DNA from 3 places in the Halobacillus sp. K22 genome. Region 1 is predicted to be linked to each of the others. Evidence: riboswitches for the same ligand, from Rfam matches in the RefSeq annotation. Region 1 holds a riboswitch; each other region holds the start of a gene.
What was found. A riboswitch is a leader RNA that binds a small molecule or an ion and turns the genes downstream of it on or off. The one in region 1 is predicted to bind thiamine pyrophosphate.

Region 1 (8,318 bases):
AAGCATTTTCCGTGTTGATCCCTCCGATACCAACGACCGGTAAATCAGGGTAGGCCTCTTTTAGCTGCTTAATCCAGTCGGTTCCAACGACAGGCTTAGCGTCTTCCTTCGTGCTCGTTTGAAAGACAGGACCAGCTCCGAGATAGTCGACCTTATCTAATGAACTTTGGGCTACTTCCTGCTCTGTTGAAACCGACAGCCCAAGGATTTTGTCTGGAAATTGCGACCTTATAACTTCGACACTTATGTCTTCCTGGCCTACATGAATCCCGTCTGCCTCTAGCGGTTCAACCATGTCTAAGTCATCATTGACTATGAAGAGGATCCCTTTCTCCCGGCAAAGACTTCTGAGTTTTCTGCCAAGCTCAAGCTTAGCATCTCCTTCAAGTGATCCTCTTCCCTTTTCTCTATATTGAAAAGCGGTTATCCCTGCTTGGATGGCCTCTTCCAGGACAGCTGCAGGATCCCTGTCTGTGTCCTGACTTCCCATCACCAGATACTTTCTTAACTGCTTAGATAAAGTCACTGATCATCTCTCCCCCAATTGTTCAGGGTCCATGGCTAATGCATCGAGAAAATGAGAAGCAAATGTTCCTGGTCCCTGTACTGTTTCCTGTGAAGCTGCGTGTTCAGCTGCCGCTCCGAAAAATTCCAGAGCTGTATGGATGTTAGTTACACTAAATCCACTTGCAGACAAGCTTGCAGCAAGAATAGAACCGAGCAGGCAGCCTGTACCCGTCACTTTCGCTAAAAGAGGGTCTCCTGTTGAATTAGTCCGGGTTTCCGACCCATCAGATACTACGTCAATCTTTCCGGTGACAACAGCAGTGGTCTCATAGGTTTGTGCAACTCTCTCCGCAATTAATTTTTCGTTTCCAGTACCCGTCGATTCTACCCCTTTTGTCTCTACTTCTTCTCCAATTAAATGAGCAAGCTCTCCAGCATTTCCTTTAATTACAGAAGGGTTCACATTTTGTAAAATGGTTTGAATGCTTTTCGAGCGGTACTTAGTGGCAGCTGCACCAACTGGGTCCACTACCACAGGGACACCTGCCTCATTAGCTGCCTGCCCCGCTAAAATCATAGCGCTTACCTGGTTTTCTGTTAACGTTCCTATATTAAGAAGGACCCCATCAGCCAGACGTGTTACATCCTGAACCTCTTCTCTGGCATGTGCCATGATGGGTGAACCACCAAAAGCAAGTAAACCGTTTGCGCTGAAGTTCATGACCACCTGGTTCGTAATATGGTGAATCAGCGGCTGCTTTTGCCGTACTTCCTTAATGATATTTACATCCATTTGTTAGAAACCTCCTCACGAGTAGCAAAATGATTGGTCGGCCCGCTTCCATGCCCAAGGTCGAAGGAATACCGAATCGCTTCCGTTACAAAATATTTAGCTTGTTTTACAGCTTCAACTAACGAGAGGCCCTGTGCCAGGTAGGCAGTAATCGCTGCGGAGTACGTGCAGCCGGTCCCGTGAGTGTTTTTTGTATTAATGCGAGCTGACTCGAAGGTGTGGATCTCATTTCCATCAAATAAAAAATCAATGGCTGACCCTTCCCTGTGTCCGCCTTTCACTAAGGCTGCACCTGCTCCGAAATTCTTGACGATAGCTTCAGCCGCCTCTTTCATATCTTCCTCAGTTTCAATTCTATTCCCAGTTATCTCTTCCGCTTCCGGGATGTTGGGGGTTACTAAAGTCGTCAAAGGAAGCAGATGATTTCGTAATACTTCCCTTGATTCTTCTTCACTTAAGGAATCACCACTTTGAGAAATCATAACGGGATCCATTACATATAAAGCGTTGGTCTCCGGAATCCAATTAGCTATTGCTTTCATCATATCTTTTTGAGCGACCATTCCTGTTTTTAAAGCATGAACTGGCATATCCTCAGAAATCGACTGAAGTTGTTTTTCCAGGAATTCAATAGGGAGGTGGTGAATGTCCTTTACACCTGTGGTGTTTTGAGCAACGGCAGATGTGATCACAGACATCCCGTAGCATTTTAATTCCTGGAATGTCTTTAAATCAGCCTGGATACCTGCTCCTCCGCTTGGATCTGTGCCCGCAATAGTCAATGCGCATGGAACGTGGTTCATTTAACATCCACCGCCTTTCCTTCAATCCATCCTTCACAGGTATAAGCCATTTCCCAAAAAGACCATTCCAGCTGACAGCTTTTCCGATACGCATCCCTTATACGGCTGAGTTCTTTTTCTGAAGCCTGTTCAGCAAAATGATCCAGCCGGCTTCGTAAATGATCCGTGAGAATTTGCATCTCGCTTTCGGCATAGAATTTTATCCAGGGATAAAAAGGATGATCTTTGTCAGGCTCATACTCCTCCATCAAATATCTTCCTATTTCTAAATAAGTCCAGGGACAAGGAAGGAGTGCGGCAATAATTTCACCAAGACCTCCCATTTGAGCATGGTACATCATATGTTTCACATAATGATCAGCGGTTGGAGGAAGCGGATAACCCTGAAGATCTTCATACCGAATGCCGATATACTCGCACAAATTATGATGGGGGTGCACTTCACTATGAAGGATGAAATTGACCTGTTCGTTAAAGTATTGAATATCTTCACGTTCAGTGGACTTGGAAATCGCAATTCCATAAATGTGCATAAACGCATTTAAATACTCGTAATCTGCTTTTATATAGTGAGCTATAGATTCTGAGGGAAGACGACCATTTCCAATTCCTTCAACAAATGGATGGTGAAAAATTCTTTCGAAAATATCGTGGTTTTCTTGTCTTAACTGTTCTGTAAATGACATGAAAATGCCTCCTGATTTATTCGGAAGCTACTAAGGGGGGGAAGGGGGTGAGGCTGCTTACTACTTCCCTCCGCTGGCATGATCCAGATCAGGTGGTAAGGGACCAAGGAATTTATTTCCTTATCTCAGCGAACACTCGCGCCCCTAGTAGTTTCCGTGTATTATGGTTGTAAGATATATTTTTCCAATTTAACTCTTGAAACGATGATCCATCCTATCATGGCACCTGATATGCTGCTGACCAAGAAGGATGGTAGAAATACCAGAGCTCCAGACGAGCTGCCCATCAGTATATTTGCATAAGGAACAGCGAATAAGGCTCCAATGACTCCTGTACCAAGCACTTCACCGGCAACTGCTGCCATTCTATTTTGAACCCATTTGTATAAAATACCCGCAAGAAAAGCACCGATCATTCCTCCAGGAAACGCGAGCAGTGTACCTAATCCGAGGAGGAGGCGTAATAAACCGATCATAAAAGCTATGGTTACAGCCGGTAATGGACCAAGTGTCACAGCTGCCATCACATTTACTGCATGCTGGACTGGATAAGCCTTTGCAACTCCTGCTGGAAACCAGAGCAGCTGGGCACCAAGTGTTCCAATCGCAATGAATGCAGCCATTGTCGTTAGTAATCTCGTTTTGTTCATGTCTGTCCTCCCTTCCGTAGGGGAAAAACAAAAAGCCAGATCCCGGGAAGGACCTGACTTATAAGGGTAATGTCTAATAAATAGTAGACTACTTCCCTCCGCTGGTGTTAACCAGATCAGGTTCGTTAAGAGTCGGAATGCTTCTTTGCTTTCCTCTCAGCCCATTCAGGCTCCCCTAGTAGTTATAATCATAGATTCACTTGGTTGTTTTTTACTATAACAAAGTTATTGATAGATGTCATGGTAATTTATTCAAAAAATAATAGAAAGGCAGGCAAGTTTATGAGAGCTTTGGCATGCATGTTTATTATAACTATGATTCTGACCGGGTGTGCAGCTGCACCAACTTCTAATTCCGATAGTCAACCTAAAGAACCACCAGAGCAAGAAAACCCGTCTCCTCCTGAAATTACCGGATTTGTTATGGAACAGAAAGAGGACCAAATTCTAGTGGTGGCTCCCCTGGATTCTGATTCAGACAGCAATCCTAATGCAATGTGGGTCTCCGATGCTCCTAAAGACCGCTGGGTAGGTAAACAAGTAGAAGTGTGGGTGAAAGGTGGAGTTCGTGAATCCTTCCCCACTCAGGCTGAAGCAGAGCAGGTGACGGTTCTTGAAATGAGCCAAGTAGAGGGCGCAGACATGGAAGCTCCCGAGGCTCTGTCAAAAGCTTTAATGGAAATCCAGGGTGACAAACTGTTAGCCGTAAAGCTGATTTTGTATCGTGAAGAAGAAGATAAATGGGAGGTCCAACTAACTAGACTTGATTCTAGTAACGAGGAAATAGAAACAATGGTTGCTGATCGATAACGAATAAAATGAGCGGCTCCTCTGCAGAAGGAGCGCTCATTTTTCAATTTTCTTCAACATCCATAAACGTACACTGAGCTCCAGGAGGAAAAGGTCATCTGCATCCAATAAAGAAAGCCCTGTTAAGTGTTCAATATTCCTTAAGCGATGCAGCAATGACTGGCGGTGCAGATTTAAGGCACGTGCTGTCTGGCTTACGTTACTGTTGTATTTGTTATAAACAATGAACGTATGAATTAAGTCCGTCTGTCTTCGTTGATCATATTCAATCAGTTTTTCCAACGTATTATGGACAATATATTCAATTTCCTTTTCGTGTGAAAGAGCCATTAACAAGCGGTTCATACGGGTATCACTGAAAAAAGTACGATCTCCGTCTTCATGTTTTTGACGTCCGATATTTAAAGCGGTAGCCGCTTCTTCATAGCTCTGGTGGAAGGTATACAGACCGTCTTTATGGCAGGAAATTCCCCAGGAGATCGTAATACCGGCAAGTAATTCGTGAAGGCGCCGCTCCACGAGATCCAGAAATTGATTAGCCGTCTCCGGGTATGTCTTGGAATCCGCCTCTATATAAACAATAACTTCCCCTTCATCAAACGTGGTCATCGTCTGCCGCTTCAGCATATCCCCCGCATGTGTCACTTCCTTTTGAATATAGTAGTTCCGGCTGTGCATGGACGAAGATTGGACTGAATGCTCCTCTGAACCTACGGGTCCATCAATCTGTTTTTTAAAACGAATATCTCCTACCAGACACGCATACGGCTTCTCTAAGTCATAACCAAGGAGGTGGGCTTTCGCCAGCAGCGACTTATCGATATCGACTTCAGTTTTGGCAAGTTCAAGCAGAAAGTTATCCTTCAACCGGATTTCGGTCATTTCAATGGCGTTTTCTTTCACAAAATATAAAGCGCAGGCCGTAAGTGTATGCTCTAAAATCGATAAATCCACCCATGTCAATTCATGGTCATCCTCTGGCTTAAACAACAGATATCCTTGCTTTTTGTAATTCGAAAGGATCGTCAGCTGATAGCAAAAATGTGGACCAATCTCATATTTTTCAATGTAATGGACTAATGGATGATCGCTAAAAGGCTCTGGAGATACCAATTGAAATGCTTCGTTTTCTTTTCCGTTCAACACGTCTAGAAAATAACGGTCGAACTGCTGATTAGCCCTGATTTGTTTATTATGATCACTGATAGCAGCAGGAATGTGAGTGTTTTCATAAAGAATCGTAGTAATTTCCTGCAATCCTTTGCCGTTCAATACACAATTAATTAATTCCTGGCGGATGGTTTCGGCCCGCTGCTGCCCGGTCTGCTTTTCTTCACTTATTAAACGAAGAACATCCTGCAGAATATCTCCGAACCTCACCTCCCATGGTATTTCCATGATGATAAAATCGTGTTCCTCAGCTAATCGCAGAATACGGTCTGGTATTTTGTAAAGATATCGTCCGGTAGCAAAAGCGAGAGCTGAAGCGTCTGCACGAATAACATCCTTTACATATTCCTCAAGCTTCGGTATATCTTCTCCACATCCCACCCCGGTGCTCAGTACAAATTCATTGTTCCTCACAAAATTTTCAACGGGGGTCTCGATCACGGATATCCATTGTACGGGTTTATCTGTGGTCTTAGTTAAAACCTTTGCCTCTTTAAAGATAGGTAACTGCAGCACATCTTCCACTGTTACTCCCATTCGCCTCACTCCTGCCCTATTGATTCTTAATTAAGTGATTGATGGTGTGTTGGTCGATGTTGTTTCCGCTGACAACCAGCACGACATGGCTACCCGTCGAAGTCTTTTCGTTAAGCAGCCAGCCGATCCCTGCTGCTGCAGCGCCTTCCACCGCCATTTTATGGTGGGTCAGCATGAATAAGATCCCGTTACCGATCGATTCTTCAGAAACCAATTTTGCTTCGTCTAAAAAAGTCTGTGTTAATGGAAAGGTGTACTCATTATTAGGACCAAGACCGCCAAGCAGACTATCTGCAAGCGTGTCTTCTTCTTTAAGGGTGACCGGCTCGCCCTTTAACAAACTCTCATACATAACCGCTGATTTTTCCATCGATACCCCGGTGATTTGAATAGCAGAGTCAATAGCCTTTAAAGAAGCACCAATACCTGATAGTAACCCTCCCCCTGATAAAGGGATAATCGCCTGATCCACCTCCGGACACTGCTCCATAATTTCAAGTCCAATGGTTCCTTGACCTGCGATTACTTCCTGATCATCAAAAGGTTTGATCACGGTCATACCGGCCTCTCTCTGAAGTTCATAGCAGCGGGCTTCAGCATCATCCTGACTTTCTCCAACCACCTCTACTTGAGCTCCCAGGCGCTTCAAACGATCTACTTTAGCAGCGGGGACACGATTGGATATACAGACGATACATGGAATGTTAGATTGTCCGGCCACATAAGAGACAGCAATTCCATGGTTTCCCGTAGAAAAAGTAGCGACTCCTTTTTCTTTTTCCTCCTGTGTTAGAGAGAGGATTTTGTTCGCAGCTCCCCTCAGCTTAAATGATCCGGTGGGATGAAGGTGCTCAAGCTTTAAATAGATATGTGCGCCTACATGATGGGAGAGGTGCTCAGAATAAATTAAAGGCGTTGGACCATTAATTACCTCTCTTATACGTTTCTTTGCTTTCCAGACCTCTCTAAACGGCAATAATGGATGCTCCACCAGCCCGTCCCCCTTTTTCTTAATATATGAGACTGCGATTCTGATTTTTCTGATATTTTTTGTTGGTAATTCTTATTATAGTTGATAGTAAGCCTCTCATAAAAGAGTCTGTCAGGAAAAAACAATAATCCACATTTTTCTTTGAATAAATCCCCGAGTTACATGTTAAAGATAAGCTCCCGTTTGTGGAAGACTCAGTTTCGAGATAACTCGGGTCCATTGCCAAAAAAAGGGTGGGGGCGGCTACGGAAACAACTCGCTTTCCTGCGGGGGAACTGGCTAGCCTCCTCAGTCGTTACCACTCCTTGTGGGGTCTCGCCTAGCTCCTTCTCCCGCGGGAGTCTCCTCGTTTCCTCCGCCGCCCCACGATATCTAGTGAACGGACCCTGCTATAAGAGAAAGAAGCCATGCTGCATTTGCCTCAAATGCTTATATAACTGGGTTTCTACAATTAAACACACGTAAAGACCAGTGGGAATTATAGATGGTCCTTGTTCATTGGAAGGCGTTTATGCAAAAACTTTTGAGCTCTCAATAATCGCAAAGGGGCGGAAGGGAACGGCGAAGACTCCTGCGGGATGAACATGATCGGTGAGATCCCGGAAGGCTAAGCCTGAGGAAGCTCACCACATGCCCGCGGAAAGCGAGCCGTTCCCTGGAGTCCCTTTCTCTACAAAATATCTCGAAATCGAGTCTTCCACAATCCGGCCCTATTTTTGAATAAGCTTCTTGTAAAATACTACGCCTGCAAAAAAAATAACCTGGAGAAAACCAGGGGGGTTCTCTCCAGGTTGAGAAGCTTAGAAAGTTTTCTATGCTTCTTTACTACTTTTATGATTAACCGGGATTATTTACGGTTTTAAAAAGATATACCCTACGCAGTAGCCCATTTCCCTACCGTCTGAAGCATATTTTCTCCAGGGAAATGCTTTTTGAATATTCGATAGTAAAAAGCTTCCTGCTTTGAGCGGATCTCTACCGTCGTGTTCTCCTGAATACGGGTCAATTCCTCATCCGTGATGCTATCTTCAGCATGCGCATCCAGTAGATCCAACGCTCCGCTTCCTTCAGAGAATTCTGCTTTCTTTCTCCAAAGCACTTCTTCAGGGAGCACGCCATCAAATGATTTTCTGAGAAGCCATTTCTCCATTCGGTCTTTCTTATGAATCTTGAGACCCGCTGGAATTTTCAAGGCATTCTCTACAACTTCCATATCAAGAAATGGAACTCGAAGTTCAAGCGAATGCGCCATGCTCATTCTGTCCGCACGCTGCAGATTTACATGATGAAGGGTATTTAAGATGCGGATGATTTCTTTATTGAGCGAAGCTGTATCCTGAAATCTCTCCATGTAGGCGTAACCTGCGAACA
Region 2 (8,318 bases), on a different contig from region 1:
ATGGAATAACCACTCATCAGTGAGGCTGCTATAATAATTGCTACGCTCTCATCTAATGTAGTTTCTGTAAACGAATGTAAGAGCGCAATGATTACAATGCCTAGAATTGCCACCCCTTTTTTCTCTACTGAATAGACTTCCTCCTTTAGAAATATATCCCTCATTTGTTTCCATTTGGGCATTTTTGACCACCTGTCCAACCCTTTAGGCTATAGTTAACTCTTTATTTTCATACTTCCGGTATAATTCTTATAACTTCATCAAAAAACATTAAAGAGCACTCATCAAACCTATATCTTTATTGTTTGCGTTTAAAGGTTAACCTTAATTTTCTGATCTCCATTCTGTGAAAGGGGCTCGTTCCTTTTTCCTGGAGAAATAGGAGTTGAAACACTAAACGGTCGCTAAGTGAAAAGAAAGTAGAGTAGAAAAGATCCCATGCAAGTATTAGAGTGCTTTTGCGCTTCATTTATTTGAACGAATCGGGGCTTTTGCTGAGAAGCTTAAATCCTAAGAGGTGCAGCGAACAACAAGAGGTGATTCAGTGAACTATCCATCACATTTAAGTCAGGTATATTCTCTGATAAGATAGTACATCGCTGGATCTATTCAGTGGAGTGACCTCTAAAATTATATTGCTTATTGCTTCAGAGTGTTTCTTTACTGCTCTTTAGTCAGAAACTTTTGCTCAAATTATTGAAACAAACTTTACGATATTAGTCGACAGGATTGGTTACCTTTTTGAGCTCATTTCCCAACTATAATCTTATTTTCTATTTCCAGACTTAATAATCCTTCTCTCTGTTCAATAAAAAACGCTCTCCATGTAAGAGAGCGTTCTTTAAAAAATTAAGGTCAGCCTCCAATATAGCGGTTATAAAGGGATTTAGCTTCGATTACATCTTTCGTACCATGGACGAGCACTCGTCCGTCCTGAAAAGCCACCAGCCGTCGGTCTTCTATCGTAAGATTCACAAGAAATGAATTAGCTTCTACTTTCCCATCTTCAATGTCTTGAAGCCTATCGGACAGGTCATTCAGATTTCTACTTTTCTTGTTTGCTGGACGGATTTGTACTGTGTCCCGTCCGCACAACACTGCGGTTCTAGATAAGTTTACTGGGTCGAGATTAGGATAAGTGGCTGCCTGACCGCACGAAGGACAATCCTCTTTTTTTAATTTTTCCACCTTAATGGTTGACTGTTGGTTTCTCCAAATATCGAAGAAAAACAGGTTTTTTCTAAGGGATTTAAAATCTTCTACTAGAAGTTTCAATGCTTCCGTACTTTGATAGGCAGCGACAATTTGAACAGCTGGACTGATAATCCCAACGGTATCACACGTTTCCCCTCCTAAGGGAACAGAGCCTAATAAACATGAAAAACATGGCGTTTGGCCAGGAACTACCGTATATGAGAGGCCGTAACTGCCAGTGCAGGCTCCATAAATCCAAGGGATTTGATATTTTTGGGAAGTATCATTAAGAAGCATTCTGGTTTCAAAATTATCGGTAGCATCAATAATTACGTCTACTCCTTCCACCAGTTCAGGAATTTCATAAATCGAAACATCCATAATCTTACCTGATATATCAATTTCTGAATTTACTTCCTTCAATCGCTCAGCTGCAGCTACTGCTTTTGGAATACGCTCAGCCGCATCCTTCTCTGTGAACAACTGTTGACGCTGCAGATTGCTCCATTCGACATAATCGCGATCGACTACCGTTATTTTTCCAATACCTGCACGAACTAGCATTTCAGCATTACTTGTCCCTAAAGCTCCTGCTCCAATCAAGAGCACATGCTTTTCACTTAGTTTACGCTGTCCATTTTCACCTATAGGTGAAAATAAGACTTGTCTAGAATATCTTTCCTTCAACCAATGCTCATTCCTTCCATAGGACTGCTTGCTGTCGCGTAAGTTTTCTTAGGTATTCTCCCAGATTCATAACCTAATCGGCCTCCCTCGATAGAGAGCTTCATCGCCAGGGCCATTTTTACAGGGTCCTCCGCTTGAGACACAGCCGTATTGAGTAAAACACCGTCAGCTCCAATTTCCATCGCCTGTGCTGCATCTGCAGGTGAACCTATACCCGCATCCACAATAACCGGAACTACTGACTGCTCTATAATTAATTGTAAGTTTAACGGGTTGAGAATTCCTTGGCCAGAACCAATAGGCGAAGCCCCTGGCATCACTGCATGAACACCTAAGTCTTGGAGCCTTCTTGCGAGCATAACATCATCCGAAGTATAAGGTAACACAATAAAGCCTTCTTCCAATAGTATCTCAGAAGCTCTCAACGTTTCAATTGGATCAGGAAGCAAAGTACGCTCATCGCCAATAACTTCTACCTTTATCATATCGCATAATCCAGATGCTTTAGCAAGTTTGGCGGTTCTTACTGCTTCCTCTGCCGTTTTTGCTCCTGCCGTGTTGGGAAGGAGCGTGTACTGATCCGTATCAATCATTTCTAAGAAATTGGGCTGATCTGCTTCAAAGATATTCATCCGGCGAACGGAAAAGGTTAAGATTTCGGCTTCTGAAATTTCTACTGCTTGCTTTTGAGTGGTATAATCAGGATATTTTCCGGTACCCAGCAACAACCTTGAATTAAAATTACGATTAGCTATGGTTAACATTTCCTCATCCTCCTCCTACAAAATGAACAATTTCAATTCGGTCTTCATTCATTATAGCTTCCTCAGCGTATAACGATTTTTCCACAATAGCTTGATTTCGCTCGACAATCGCAGCCTTATTATTTAATTTGAAATGCAATAATAACTGCTCCACGTTCTTCACGTCATCCGGTACCCTCATTTCATCACCATTAATAACTAGTTTCATACCGAAGCCACCTCCCTATGGTTTTGAAAACGAGCAGGAGAAAAAGCTGAAATATCCGTAATAAGATTCGATTCTCCTGTAATAAGATCTGCTAACAGTTTCCCAGTAACTGGACTTAATAATATTCCGTTACGATAATGCCCTGTACTAAAGTATAAGCCTTCCCACTCTGGATGCTTTCCCAGAACCGGCAGTTCGTCTCTAGTCATAGGTCTTGTTCCAGCCCACATGCGCTCAATTTCTGCTCCCCCTAATAAAGGCAGGAGTCGTTTGGCTTTTTGGATCAAGCCTTCTATTCCCTCTATGGTTACCCGCTTGTCAAATGTATAAGGAGTAGTCGTCGCTCCAATAATAATTTCCCCGCCTTTTTTAGGGACAAGATAGCAGTCATCCGTAAAAATGGTTTTATTTAGTAGTGGTCTCTTAGTTTTAACGGCTAGTGCTTCTCCCTTTACAGGATACAGTGCCTGTCCTTCCTCAGATAAGAAACGCTGACTCCATGCACCTGCAGCCACTATAACGGCATCTGCATAAAAAGCTCCCCCGTCTGTAGCTGCCCCTATCACTTGATTTTGTTTGCGCATTAATTTGTACACATCCGTAGATTCACGAAAAGTCACTCCGTTTACAGCTGCTGCACGTGCAAAGGCTTGAGTAAGATCAGGAGCGGACACGTGCCCTTCTTCAGGAAACAACATACCTCCAACTACCGAATCAGTTAGGCATGGTTCCAATTCGAGTAATTCCTCTTTATTTTTACATAATGCTTTTTCTCCTTTTTTCATTTGATTCGCCGCAATTTCCTGATAACGATCCAACTGTGCTTCTGTAAAAGCCAATTTCATCATTCCCTTTTGTAAAAGCCCAATGTCGATTCCAGTTATATCTTTTAATTCTACTGATAACTCCGAAAACATCCCTCGACTGGTGCGCGCTAGTTCGAACATAGGGCTGTCCTCATCCATTTCCGCTTGGACTCCTAGCATTCCTGCAGCTGCACTGGAAGCTTGGTTTCCTATGCTGCCTTTTTCCAGGACCAAAACCCGCTGCCCTTTCTTCGATAGATAGAAAGCTGTGGAACAGCCTATGATCCCTCCACCAAGAATAACCGTATCGTATTTCTTAGGCATAATATCCACTCCTTTGAATGCTTGCTTGAAACCTTGAGGCTGTTAGCTCTGGGTCGTGCGCTTCACAAATGGAAGACATAACTGCTACTCCTGATACATTGGTTTGAAGCACTTTTCTCAAATTCGACAGTTGAATTCCTCCAATTGCTATCACTGGTATCGAAATCGCTTCTGTTAATACTTCTAACGATTTCACACCCTTCCCCCCAAGCCCTTCCTTGCTCTGTGTCTGATAGATATTACCAAAGAGAAGATAATCAGCACCTTCCTGCTCTTTTTGGATCCCCTCTTCCAACCCATGTATCGAACAGCCGACTCTAAGGTCAGGATAGAGGCTTTTCACCGTTCCCGGAGAGGGTGCGTCTCCGGGCAGCTGTACTCCTCCTGCTCCCCACCTCCCCGCTGCCTGGTAATAAGAATTCACAATAATTTTTGTCAATGGTATTCCATGTTGGATAAGAGTGGAGAGCCACTCCTCTATTTCTTTTTCTGAACGATGCTTTTCACGAAGGTGAATGACCGTGGCAGCTGATTGGATCAACTGGGCCATGTGGAAGAATTCTGCTAACTCTTTTTTTCCATTGGAAAGTATATGAAGTTCACGAGTCACACCATCACACTTCCTTTTCCTTAGTCTCTGTTCATTATTGTCGATTTTTATTTTGGGTTAGTGACGATATAGGGCCGAATGGTTTAACACTTATTATTGAGATATTAGTTTACGGTGAACATAAATGAATTCGCTTGCCGTGCCCCCTCACGTGGCAGGGGCACAAAGTTAATTTTTCAGACTCGGAACTTAACTTAAAAAGAAAATTTACCAGCTCCTGCATAAAAAAACCGCTCCCCCATAGGGAAGCGGTTCTATAGCAATAATTTGTAAGTACATATGCTATACCCTCTACTTTCCTACGCTGGTATCGTCCAGATCAGGTTCTAGGGTTCAAATGTAATTGTCTCAGCCCGAAGGCACCCCTAGTAGAGCTTATTTAATATTTATTTAAATTCAGTATAACATCGCTCTTTATAAATTCCAATATTATACAGGTTTCACATAGAAAAAATATGCTTCTAAAGATGTGATGAGTAAAGAGAATCATTGGAAGAATTATGATTTATTAATTTTTCATTGTGAAAACACTTAATCTTTGACTCTTTGTTCTGCTCAAGCTATATTAATAGTAACAAGGGGAGTAGCGACCGGATATCGGCTGGTGAACCGTCAATACGGTATTTTTAATACCTGGTTCATTGGGCTAAGTTCTGCTTAGTACGCAAGACCTTGGTACAATTTATTTTTTGTGCCAGGGTCTTTTTTATGTTCTGGCGGAAAGGAGAACGCTATGATTTACTTTATATTCATCCTTGCTGCAGCTATCGTGGTGGTTAGTGCTGTATACCTCAACCAATTCGGAGACGTCATTAGCAAGAAATCTTCCTTAAGCGGAGCTGCTGTAGGTACATTTTTAATTGCTGGAGCTACTTCACTCCCAGAATTAACAACAAGTTTAACAGCTGTCTATATTGACAATCCAGATATAGCGGTGGGAAATATGCTGGGGAGTAATGTATTTAATCTTCTCATCCTTGCGAGTATGGATATCATCTATAGAAGACAACGATTATTTCAAAAAGTGAATAATAAGGAAAATATTCCGTCGGCTTCTATCGGGTTATTTTTCCTTCTTATAATTATTTTTTCACTTTGGATGCCCGGTTCCATCGAGATTTTTGGAGTGGGTATTGAGATGATCGTTATCGTAATGCTTTATATCTTCAGTATGAAATTTATATCTGGAGGAGAGTCCGATCAAGAAGTGGAAGGACTGACTAAAGATTACTCGCTGCGAGCAGCAGTTATCGGCTTTATTATTGCGTCAGTCATTGTTTTCATTTCTGGTAGTGCCTTATCGATTTCAGGTGACCGGATGGCTGAAGCCTCAGGACTTGATGCAAGCTTTGTCGGGAGTTTTTTAATAGCAGCATCTACTTCCCTGCCTGAGCTAGTAGCTGTGTACGCTGCCTTCAGATTGGCCAATTATAATATGGCAATTGGTTCTATACTGGGAAGCAACTTATTTAATATCCAACTGTTAGCTTTGACCGACTTGTTATATAGAGAAGGAGCTATCCTCTCCTCTGTGCAAGCTTCTCATATTTTCATTGCAAGTCTTGGGGTCGTTATGACTTTGATTATGATCTTCCTGCTTTTACGACCGGCTAATATGACCAGTCACTGGCGTTATGTGGCGCCTTCTCTTTTGATGACCCTCATTTACTTTGTCGCTTCTTATGTATTGTTTTAGTATAGAGACTTTGATAGATCCAAATATAAGAATTTAAAAAAACAGGCTTCCATTCGATATATGGAAGCCTATTTTTTAAACGTTTTCCAGTCTAGTTCACTTTCATTCAAAAGCTCTTCGAAGCTTTTATTTGCTTCTTGTTTTTTTCTTTCCTCGAGGCGGCGCTGCCTCTCTTGCTCATGACGTTCTGCTTCATGCTGTTTCAGCTCAGACTTTTTGGAGCGGAGACGAGTCAATACATCTTCATTTAACTGCTCACTTAGCGATCCTTCTTTTTGTCCTTTCTTACTCATACGGCTTCGCCTTCTTTCACATCTTTTGGAGAGATAATTGGATTTAGAACCCCGTCAGGACTTGAAAGACGGAAGCTGCTTTTAATGAAATCCAGCTTCATATCCGGCTTAAAGAAAGTGGCTTGTTGATGATCAATGATAACTTTATACTCAGCATTTACTACCAAGTTATCTGTATTCAAAATTTTGTCGGTAAACCGAATGGTGGGAAGCCCGTTCACTCCACAACCACATCCCTCCGTATCATAATACAGCCGGATAATAGGACGACTGGGATCTTTCAAATCTTCAAGCTTTTTTTTAGCCTCATCAGTGATACGTAATTTCATCATTTATCCCTCCTAATTCTATCATAAGAAATTGCTCCTCTTATGGCAATTCTCTTGCTTATTCTTCCAAGCCGCGTTCCCCCGGCCACCTGGTAATGGAAGAGAAAACCTTCAGTCCTAAAAAGTGTCTAGTCTTTTTTTAAATATCTCTTTCCGTTATAAACAGGATATGGTCCCTTATAGAATAGTTCTCACTGAATTACCTTAATCACACTATCAACAAATTCAGGGCGCCGAGAAAGTATCGCCACCCTTTAAAAACTCAGACTCTTTATTTCTTATTAAATTGACGTTCCATCGCTTTTTCCAAAAAAACAGGGGCAAGAGAGTACACTTTACTTCCCGAATTCATCCATGCCGGAAGATTGATTTCCCTTTGCTGAGTAAATAAATGGCCGACCACCTCAGCCGCTACTTTATTTGGATCCAGCATAAATCGATCTACCGCTTTTTCATAGGCTCCTGTAGGATCTGCTTGATTAAAGAAGTTCGTACGTACTGGACCAAGGTTCACAGAAGTCACGTAAACCCCCTGATTTTCCACTTCCATACGAAGACCATTCGTAAAACCTATTACAGCATGTTTAGTAGCAGCATAAACAGAGGATTTCGGAGTAGCTATCTTTCCTGCCTGTGAAGCGATATTCACAATGTGTCCTCTCCCTTGCTGCAAGAAATGAGGGAGCAATTGGTGAGTCGTTCGGAATAACGATTTTACATTGATGGATAGCATTCGATCGATATCCTGCCACTTTGCTTCTGAAACCAGATCGAACACAGCCATCCCTGCATTATTAATCAAGCCATCAATCGATCCATGATCATAGCATATTTGATCAATGACATCTTTCCATTCGGCATCGTTTGATAGATCCGCTTTGTACCAGTAACAAGGAACGGAAAAAGCAGCTTCTATTTTTTCTTTAATAATCGCAAGGCGATCCGCAGACCGAGCAACTAAAATAGGAGTGCCTCCTTCATGAGCCACATGAATAGCTAAATATTTACCAATTCCACTAGAAGCTCCCGTTATCAAGACTTTTTTTCCTTTGACCAATTCATTCATATAACTATCACCTGTTTACATAATATTTTTGTTCCTCTATAAATTCAACATTTAAAGAATTTATATGTTCTAAGTAATCCAATTGACCTATGGTTTCAGACATCGTCAAACCAAACTGACTTTCTACGTGTTTTGGGAACAGCCGCCTGCATACATCATATGCACATAATCTCTCTTCTTCAAACATATTTAAGACTTTATGCGCTCGCTCCTCTTGCTTTTTAAGACGCTGAATAACTAAATCATATGTGTTTTGGAACGTCTCTCCGTGACCCGGATAAACCATATGGATTTTTTTATCCAATAATTTTTCCATGGAAGCCCGGTATTGCAAAAGAGGG
Region 3 (8,318 bases), on a different contig from region 1:
ATCAATTTCCCCTTTATATTAAAAACTTCTTTTCTATGATCCAGTATATCGTGATGAATTATCTTGAAGTCAAGGAATATAGCTTCTGAATAAGCAGCTTAGTCCCAGACCTTGAGGATTTTTCATAAGATTCATATTACGCAATAGGGCCGGATTGTGTAAGACTCAGTTTCGAGATATCGGGTTACAGTGAAGGTCCTGCGGGGGACGATTCGCTTTCCGTGGGCATGTGCTGAGCCTCCTCGAGCTACGCTCTCCGGGGTCTCACCGATCATGTTTATCCCACAGGAGTCTTCATCGTCCCCCTCCGGACCTTGCTGAAATAAGATACTCGAAATCATGGGGGATACCTCTTGTATAGACAGCATGTACAAAATGCTATAAGCTTCTGTTTCTCCATAGATTTCATCGAAAAACCCTGGTACAGCTTGATTTAACCAACAGCTACACTTCTAAAGAAGGGGCCGTTCTTCATAACCATGTTGGGTTGATGGGGAAATGGCGAGACTCCCATGGGAGAAGGGACTAGGTGAGATCCCGCAGAGAGTGAAACGAGCGAGGAAGCTCATGGTAAAAGGAGGATCGACTAAGGTCGTCACGTCCTGTGGCAACGTCGATCGACCCTACGTCGTGTAGGGCCATAGGAAAGCGAGTTATTTCCCCACCAACCCTTATCCATATTACGTAACGGACCTAACTATGTAGAAATCAAGTCTTCAAGTAATGGGAGCTTAACCTTAAAATCATCGCGGAACTTTAAAAGAGCCAAATAAAAAAGCTTAGAGGAATGGCTCTAAGCTTTACTTATTTCATAAAGTGAGTTTGGATTCGCGTTTTTGGAAATCCACATCCTGGTAATATGTGTTTTTAACCAAGGCATTGGGTCCGAGACATTCAACAGCCGGGCAATGACAGTTTAAACTTTTTGCTGTGCTCGACTCCAGCCAGTTTTCAAACGCTTCCGGAAGGGAAGTGTGCTGTATGTTCCCAAGACCAGCTTCATCTGCAAAGTCTGTGACGATGATATCTCCGCTGAATATATTGACGTTTAACCTGGAACGGCCGTCTGGATCATTACGGACAGTTACATTTTTCTCCCGGTATAAGCGTTTTAGCATATCAAGGTCTTCCTGAGAGGAACTGCAAGGATAATAAGGAAGTGTTCCGAATAACATCCACATGTTTTCGTTCCTGTGGTCCAGCAGTCGATTGATTCCTTTGCGCATATCGTCAAGGCTTAAAGTTTCAAGGCTGCTCGCAAAATCTACAGGGTACATTGGATGCACCTCATGCCTGGCACATTTCATCTCGTTCACGTGGTCGTGAATGGCTTCCAGGTAAGGGAAGGTACGCCGGTTAAGCATGGTTTCGGCGGATACCATCACGCCTTCATCGGAAAGGCGCTGGGAGTTTTCAACCATCCGGTCGAAATACATTTTACGATTATCTTCTGAAGGCTTTCTTTCCATACGGGCAAAACCGGTATGTATAAATTCTTCGATGGTGCCCCAATTATGGGAAATGTGCAGCACATCCAGGTATGGAATGATCGGGAGGTACCTTTTATAAGGCAAGGTTAAATTTGAATTGATCTGGGTCCTGACACCGCGGCTGTGTGCATACTTTAACAGCGGCAGTACATATTGGTCTACTGATTTTTTGGACATCATAGGCTCCCCGCCTGTAATGCTAAGCGTTCGTAAGTGAGGAATTTCATTCAGACGTTTAAGTATCATGTCGATGCGCAGTGCATCTGGATCTTTATCTTGGAGTGTGTACCCGACCGCGCAGTGTTCACATCTCATATTGCACAATGTTGTAGTGGTAAATTCTATATTAGAAAGTGTCATTTTTCCGTGCTCTTTTACATCCATATAGGCTTCCCATGGGTCGTATGATGGTGTGAGCTGGCGAAGCGTAGTATTGTTTTCTGACATTATAGGAAACTTCCTTTCTGTGATACGTTTCGATCTGAGTCAAACCTATCCTATTCTAACACTAATTCGTTCCCAACCCCCAGGATTCCTTTATAAAAAGACTCCGTAAAACATCCGTGCCGATATTAAAGTAAAGCTCCCGTTTCTTTAAGACTCAGTTTCGAGATAACTCGGGTCCATTGCCAGAAAAAGGAGGGGGCGGCTACGGAAACAACTCGCTTTCCTGCGGGGGGACTGGCAAGCCTCCTCAGTCGTTACCACTCCTTGTGGGGTCTCGCCTCGCTCCTTCTCCCGCGGGAGTCTCGTCGTTTCCTCCGCCACACCAACGATATCTAATGAACGGACCCTGCTATAGAAGACAGGAGCCAAGCTTTATCTGCCTCAAATGCTTCTATAACAGGATTTCTATACGTAAAAAATCAAGGTGGATTATAGATGATCCTGGTTCATGGGATGGTGTTTATGCAGAGAATTTTGAGCTCTCAATGATCGCAAAGGGGCGGAAGGGAACGGCGAAGACTCCTGCGGGATGAACATGATCGGTGAGATCCCGGAAGGCGAAGCCTGAGGAAGCTCACCACATGCCCGCGGAAAGCGAGTCGTTCCCTGGAGCCCCTTTCTCTACAAAATATCTCGAAACTGAGTCTTCAACTATACGGCCCGATTGCGCAATAAGGGTCTTATGAAAATCAGCAATAAACTTTAACATGGCCATTAAAAAAAGGGGAAAATGATCGTTTTATCGAATTTTAAACAGACGCTGATTAGGAGGCGATTGAATGAAAAAAACGGTATTAATTACGGGTGCTTCTAGCGGCTTTGGTTTTCAAACCGCCGTAAAGTGCGCTGAAAAAGGATTTCACGTGATAGCCACAATGAGAAATATGGATAAAGCCAAGGCATTTTTTTCAGGAGATATAGACGAAGAAATCACTCGCCGAATTGAAATTTGGCCGCTTGATGTGACCGATTCTTTCTCATTATTTGAATTCGAGAATCGAGTGCAGCAGGCTGAACGCATTGATATATTAGTCAACAACGCCGGTTATGCTTTGGGTGGATTTGTTGAACAAGTTCCTATCGAAGCGTACCGACGTCAATTTGAAACAAACGTATTTGGTGTAATTCGCGTAACACAAGCCGTCCTGCCAATTATGAGACGCCAGAAAAGCGGAAAGATCATGAATGTCAGTAGTGTGAGTGGTTTAATCGGCTTTCCGGGATTATCCGCCTATGTTGCATCCAAACATGCACTTGAAGGGTTTTCCGAGAGTCTGCGGCTCGAAATGAAACCATTTGGAGTCGATGTGGCTCTCATTGAGCCTGGATCCTACCAAACGAATATTTGGTCATCTGGAATGGAGCTTCCTGAGGAGACCCACAACCCTGAATCACCATACGCCGATTATATGAAAGATCTTTGGAAAGCTATGCAGCAGGGGAAACGGAGTGACCCTGGCGATGTGTCCCGGTTAATGACTAAGCTGGCTGATAAGGACAGCCTATCCAGACTTCGGTATCCGATTGGCCCCGGTGTCCGGTTAAATATTGCCTTGAAAAGGATTCTTCCCTGGTCATGGCTTGAAAAGCTGATTCTGAGTCAAATACGATCCTCCTAGTTTCGTAATCCAAAATATGGGTAACAGTACAGAAGGAAATGAAAGGGGAGATCGGTCATGGCAGAACAACCAATTATATTAAAAGGAGCAGAGGAAATCCGCTTCGAAGGTAATGAAGTAGGTATCCTCATTTCTCATGGATTTACTGGAACCACTCAAAGCATGAGGCCGCTGGCGGAAGCTTATGCTAGGGAAGGATATACCGTTTTCGGTCCGCGATTAAAAGGCCACGGAACTACACCTGAAGATATGGAAACCACGACCTATGAGGACTGGATCGAGTCCGTAGAAGATGGCTATCATTGGCTGAAAGAACGCTGCGACATGATTTTTGTGGTCGGTTTATCCATGGGGGGTACATTAGCTCTTCATATCGCTGAAAAATTTCCAGATATTAAAGGCGTCATTCCTATTAATGCGGCTATAAAAATCCCGGCAATGGAAGGAACAGTCGCCATGGAAGAGCGTTTTATAGATGCCATTGGTTCCGATATTAAAAATCCGGAAGTGGAAGAACTGGCTTATGAGAGAACGCCTGTAAGTTCAGTAAATCAGCTGCTTACCTTAATGACCCGGGTTGAAGAAGGTCTTTCAGGTGTGCATTGTCCGATTTTAATATTTGTTTCGGATGAAGACCATGTGGTTCCACCTCATAACTCAGAGATGATCTTTGATTCCGTTTTTTCAGAGCACAAAGAAATTGTTCATTTAGAAAATAGCTACCATGTGGCTACGCTTGATCACGACCAGGATCTAATTATAGAGAGAAGTCTTGAATTCTTTGAAATGTATGCAAAGACAATGGGATAACTCTCCGACTTTCAGGGGCGCTAAGACAGATTAGTTGAAACTTAAAAGTAAATCTACTATAATATGGAATATATCAAGAAAAGTAACGGTATAAAGCCTTCAAGGGGAGCCTTCCGGCTGAGAGTGAACGATGTTCAGACCCTTAGAACCTGTCAGTTAATACTGACGCAGGGATGGCGGCTTTTTTGATGGTGCAATGCAGTCGGGAATCCTCCATCAGGAAGCTTCCCTTTTGGCATTGCTTTTTTTGTGTCTTTAAAAGGAGAGGATACAATGCAAAACAGAAGAGTACTATTTATGGTAGAGGTGGCGATTTTCTCAGCACTTGCCATCTTGCTCGATATAATTCCGTTTTTATCCTTTAAGCTGTGGGCTCAGGGCGGATCAATATCATTCGCTATGGTGCCGGTCTTTATTATGGCCTTCCGCTGGGGTGTGAGAGGCGGAGTGTTAACCGGATTGTTACTGGGCTTCTATCAAATCCTGACTGGAGCCATAATCATTACCCCCGTTCAAACCATTATCGACTATATATTGGCTTTTGCCGTCATCGGCCTTGCTGGAGTGGTAGCCAAACCGCTATGGCATTCGATAAAAGAGAATCATAAAAAGTCGTTAGTCATGTGGATAGCTCTCGGCTGTCTCATTGGCAGCTCCCTTAGATTTATTGGCCACTTTATTGCCGGTATCATATTTTACGGGAAGTTTGCACCAGAAGGGCAGCCGGTTTGGTTATATTCCCTGCTCTATAACGGTGGTTATATGCTGCCTGCATTTATCCTGAGCGCCCTGGTGGTCAGTTTACTATTTGTTAAGCGTCCAAAGTTAATTATCAGATAATGAAACCCTGACTAGAGTCCCTCTCTCTAGTCAGGGTTTTTTAGGTGTATTAACCTATTATTTACCAGGTTTGAGCCAAAAGGATTAGGGCTAAACTGTAAAGTGTTTAAAAAAGGGGGGGTAAAATGTGAAAAAACTAAAGAAATTACATAAAAGCAAGGTCTTTTGGATTATATTGGCATTTATAACTATTCTTTCAATTACGATCGGTTATCATACATCCTGGAAGGCACTTCCTGAGGGAGTTTCTTATCAGGGAGATGTCCATTCCATGGATGATATCGAATTCTTTTATGATCTGACTTACGAAAATGAATCAGGGGAAACGGTGTACGATCGGCAAATCTTTCAAGAGTTAAACAACACGATCGCTGAAGCTGATGACTTTATTGTCGCAGATATGTTTTTATTTAATGGTTATACGAATGGAAAGAACGACTTTCCTGCGATCTCAGAAAATCTGGTAAATGCGATTGTTCGGCAGAAAGAAGAAGTTCCTGATCTTAAAGTTGTGTTTATTACCGATCAGATTAACACGATTTATGGGTCCTATGAGTCTGAGACCATCCGCCGTTTGGAGGATGCGGGAGTCGATGTTGTGTTAACCAACCTGAATCAGCTGCGAGATTCCAATCCTGTCTACTCCAGCATCTGGCGTTTGTTTTTTTCCTGGACAGGTACAGACGGTGAAGGCTGGATCGGTAATCCTCTGGCTATAGAGGCTCCCGATGTTACCCTCCGGTCCTATTTAAAATTGTTAAATATTAAAGCCAACCATAGAAAGCTGCTTGTTACGGAGGATGCCGCCATGGTTTCAACAGCTAATCCTCATGATGCCAGCGGCTACCACGAAAACGCAGCGTTCAAAATGGAAGGGCCAATTATTAAAGATATCTTAGAGGCAGAGGAAGCAGTAGTTAATTATTCTGGAGAAGCCGATTTCCCTGAGTATGAAAACCGCTCCTGGGAGAAGCAGGAGGGTAATTTGAGCGCACAGTTTGTAACGGAAGGAAAAATCTATCGCTCGATACAAAAAGAATTGAAAAAAGCGGGAGATGGCGATGAAGTATGGCTCGGCATATATTACTTGTCGGACCGAAATATCATCGACCTTCTGGACAGGGCGGCAGACCGTGGCGCGACGGTTAATATTGTCATGGACCCGAACAAAAAATCCTTTGGCCACGAGAAGCCAGGGCTTCCTAATTTACCGGTAGCAGCGGAAATGGAGCGGCTTGGAAATAACAACATTAACTTACGGTGGTATGATGTAAATATTGAACAGTACCATACAAAAATGCTGTATATTAATAAAGGCAGCGATAGTGTAATCATCGGCGGTTCTGCGAATTACACCCGGCGTAACCTGGCGAATTTGAATCTGGAAGCGGATGTAGTTATTAAAGGAAATTCAGACGAGGATATTTTTCAAGAAGTAGATCAGTATTTTGAACGGATTTGGAGTAATGAGAGCGGGAATTACACAGCGGATTATGAGGAATATCAAGGGAATCTAACTCTTGTTCGCTACATTACCTATCATTTGCAAAAATGGACCTGGTTTACTACCTATTAAAAAAAGCTCACTGACAGCATCAGTGAGCTTTTTACTTTTATTTAGTCTAAAATACCTGAAGATTTCTCCTGATCGGTCAGGATAAGAAGAACTTTACCTTCATCCATATCTTCTTCATATTCTTCAGCTTCAGTTTCTGAAAAGCCCATTTCCTGAAGTTTTGTTCTTAATTCGTCCCCTTGCTTACTGAAAATGTTGCTGATGATATTGGTGAAATCCTGCTCGGAAAACCCGATCGTATTTGCATCCACATTATTAGCAATACGATTAGTACGGTCGTCATCATGGGAAAGAATGTAAATATCTTTTGGATGGATACCATTATCTTGTAATTTTTTAACGTCTGTCATTAATTTTTCATCATTGCTATATTCACGAATCATTGGTTTCATTAGTCTCAGCTCCTCTTTTCTATAATGATGTACAGTAGTAGTAATACCCGTTGATTTATTATAGAAACATAGGAATGTTCTCAAATTTTTTTAAGAAGGAATTATCAGGGCAGGGGTCGAAAGAGTACGGAATGGAGGGAAAAATATGCATATAAATAAATCTAATATTATTGCCACCTTTTCCATCGCCGGACATGATCCGAAGACGGGAGAGTTAGGAGTGGCTGTACAGTCGAAGTTTCTAGGAGTAGGTTCGGTGGTCCCGTGGGCCAAAGCAGGAGTGGGAGCTATTGCTACCCAGGCTTTTGCTAACCCGTCCTACGGGCCGAATGGACTCGCACTTCTTGAAGAAGGTTATTCTGCGAATGAAGTTATTGAGAAACTAACAGCTGAAGATGAATTTTCAGAAGATCGCCAGGTAGGCGTAGTAGATGCAAAAGGAAATACCGCAACATTCACAGGCCAGCAGTGTTACGACTGGGCAGGAGGCATTACAGGGGAACATTATGCGGCCCAGGGAAATATTCTGGTTAACGAAGAAACAGTCACCCACATGGGTCGTGCTTTTGAAGAAGCTTCAGGTTCCCTGGCTGAGCGCTTGTTGGAAGGATTAAAAGCTGCACAGGAAGCTGGAGGAGACAGCCGTGGGAAGCAGTCGGCTGCCATTTATGTGGTCAAGGATAAAGGCGGGTACGGCGGATTAAGTGACGTTTTTGTCGATCTTCGCGTCGATGATCATCCTGAGCCTATCCAGGAGCTAGTGCGCATTTATCAACTGCAGCAGCTCTATTTCGGAGAAACGCTTGAGGAGCATAGGTTGCCGATTGAAGGGGAAGTGAAAGCGGATATTAATGCTCATCTTCACCGCTTAAATTACACGCAAACCGTCGATTTGCCCGACTCTGAATTGTACGATGCTCTAACAGCTTATTTGCATACGGAAAACTTTGAAGGCAGGGAACAGGAAAGAGGCTGGATCGATCAGAAAGTCCTTGCGTTTATGAAAAACCAGAAATAGGGACGAATCTCTTATAAAAAGAGAGCATCCAATCATCTTATTGCTTCTTGTAGATAAGCTCCCGTTACTGTAAGACTCAGTTTCGAGATAAATGGGCCCGTTACTCTAGTTGGAAAAGGGTTGGTG

Region 2: it holds a riboswitch for thiamine pyrophosphate, as region 1 does, so the genes downstream of both, ACTWPM_RS00240 (thiamine phosphate synthase) here and tenA (thiaminase II) in region 1, are expected to answer to the same signal.
Region 3: it holds a riboswitch for thiamine pyrophosphate, as region 1 does, so the genes downstream of both, thiT (energy-coupled thiamine transporter ThiT) here and tenA (thiaminase II) in region 1, are expected to answer to the same signal.

What each region holds. Positions count from the first base shown of each region.
Region 1 is NZ_JBQQCN010000017.1:52,965-61,282, reverse strand. It holds gene thiE (thiamine phosphate synthase) at 1-526, opposite strand, end outside; gene thiM (hydroxyethylthiazole kinase) at 530-1,300, opposite strand; gene thiD (bifunctional hydroxymethylpyrimidine kinase/phosphomethylpyrimidine kinase) at 1,291-2,103, opposite strand; gene tenA (thiaminase II) at 2,100-2,789, opposite strand; TPP riboswitch at 2,838-2,945, opposite strand; gene thiW (energy coupling factor transporter S component ThiW) at 2,951-3,439, opposite strand; TPP riboswitch at 3,516-3,626, opposite strand; gene ACTWPM_RS13110 (DUF3221 domain-containing protein) at 3,722-4,249, shown strand; gene ACTWPM_RS13105 (PucR family transcriptional regulator) at 4,286-5,956, opposite strand; gene ACTWPM_RS13100 (pyridoxal-phosphate dependent enzyme) at 5,973-6,947, opposite strand; gene asnB (asparagine synthase B) at 7,822-8,318, opposite strand, start outside.
Region 2 is NZ_JBQQCN010000001.1:44,579-52,896, forward strand. It holds gene ACTWPM_RS00215 (hypothetical protein) at 1-182, opposite strand, end outside; gene ACTWPM_RS00220 (thiazole biosynthesis adenylyltransferase ThiF) at 856-1,881, opposite strand; gene ACTWPM_RS00225 (thiazole synthase) at 1,878-2,645, opposite strand; gene thiS (sulfur carrier protein ThiS) at 2,650-2,853, opposite strand; gene thiO (glycine oxidase ThiO) at 2,850-3,983, opposite strand; gene ACTWPM_RS00240 (thiamine phosphate synthase) at 3,976-4,593, opposite strand; TPP riboswitch at 4,873-4,970, opposite strand; gene ACTWPM_RS00245 (sodium:calcium antiporter) at 5,327-6,289, shown strand; gene ACTWPM_RS00250 (YqkE family protein) at 6,358-6,582, opposite strand; gene ACTWPM_RS00255 (iron-sulfur cluster biosynthesis family protein) at 6,579-6,914, opposite strand; gene ACTWPM_RS00260 (SDR family NAD(P)-dependent oxidoreductase) at 7,183-7,977, opposite strand; gene ACTWPM_RS00265 (MBL fold metallo-hydrolase) at 7,985-8,318, opposite strand, start outside.
Region 3 is NZ_JBQQCN010000003.1:100,560-108,877, forward strand. It holds gene yfkAB (radical SAM/CxCxxxxC motif protein YfkAB) at 810-1,937, opposite strand; gene ACTWPM_RS03570 (SDR family oxidoreductase) at 2,717-3,556, shown strand; gene ACTWPM_RS03575 (alpha/beta hydrolase) at 3,614-4,366, shown strand; TPP riboswitch at 4,459-4,557, shown strand; gene thiT (energy-coupled thiamine transporter ThiT) at 4,640-5,206, shown strand; gene ACTWPM_RS03585 (phospholipase D family protein) at 5,334-6,782, shown strand; gene ACTWPM_RS03590 (general stress protein) at 6,824-7,174, opposite strand; gene ACTWPM_RS03595 (DUF1028 domain-containing protein) at 7,320-8,192, shown strand.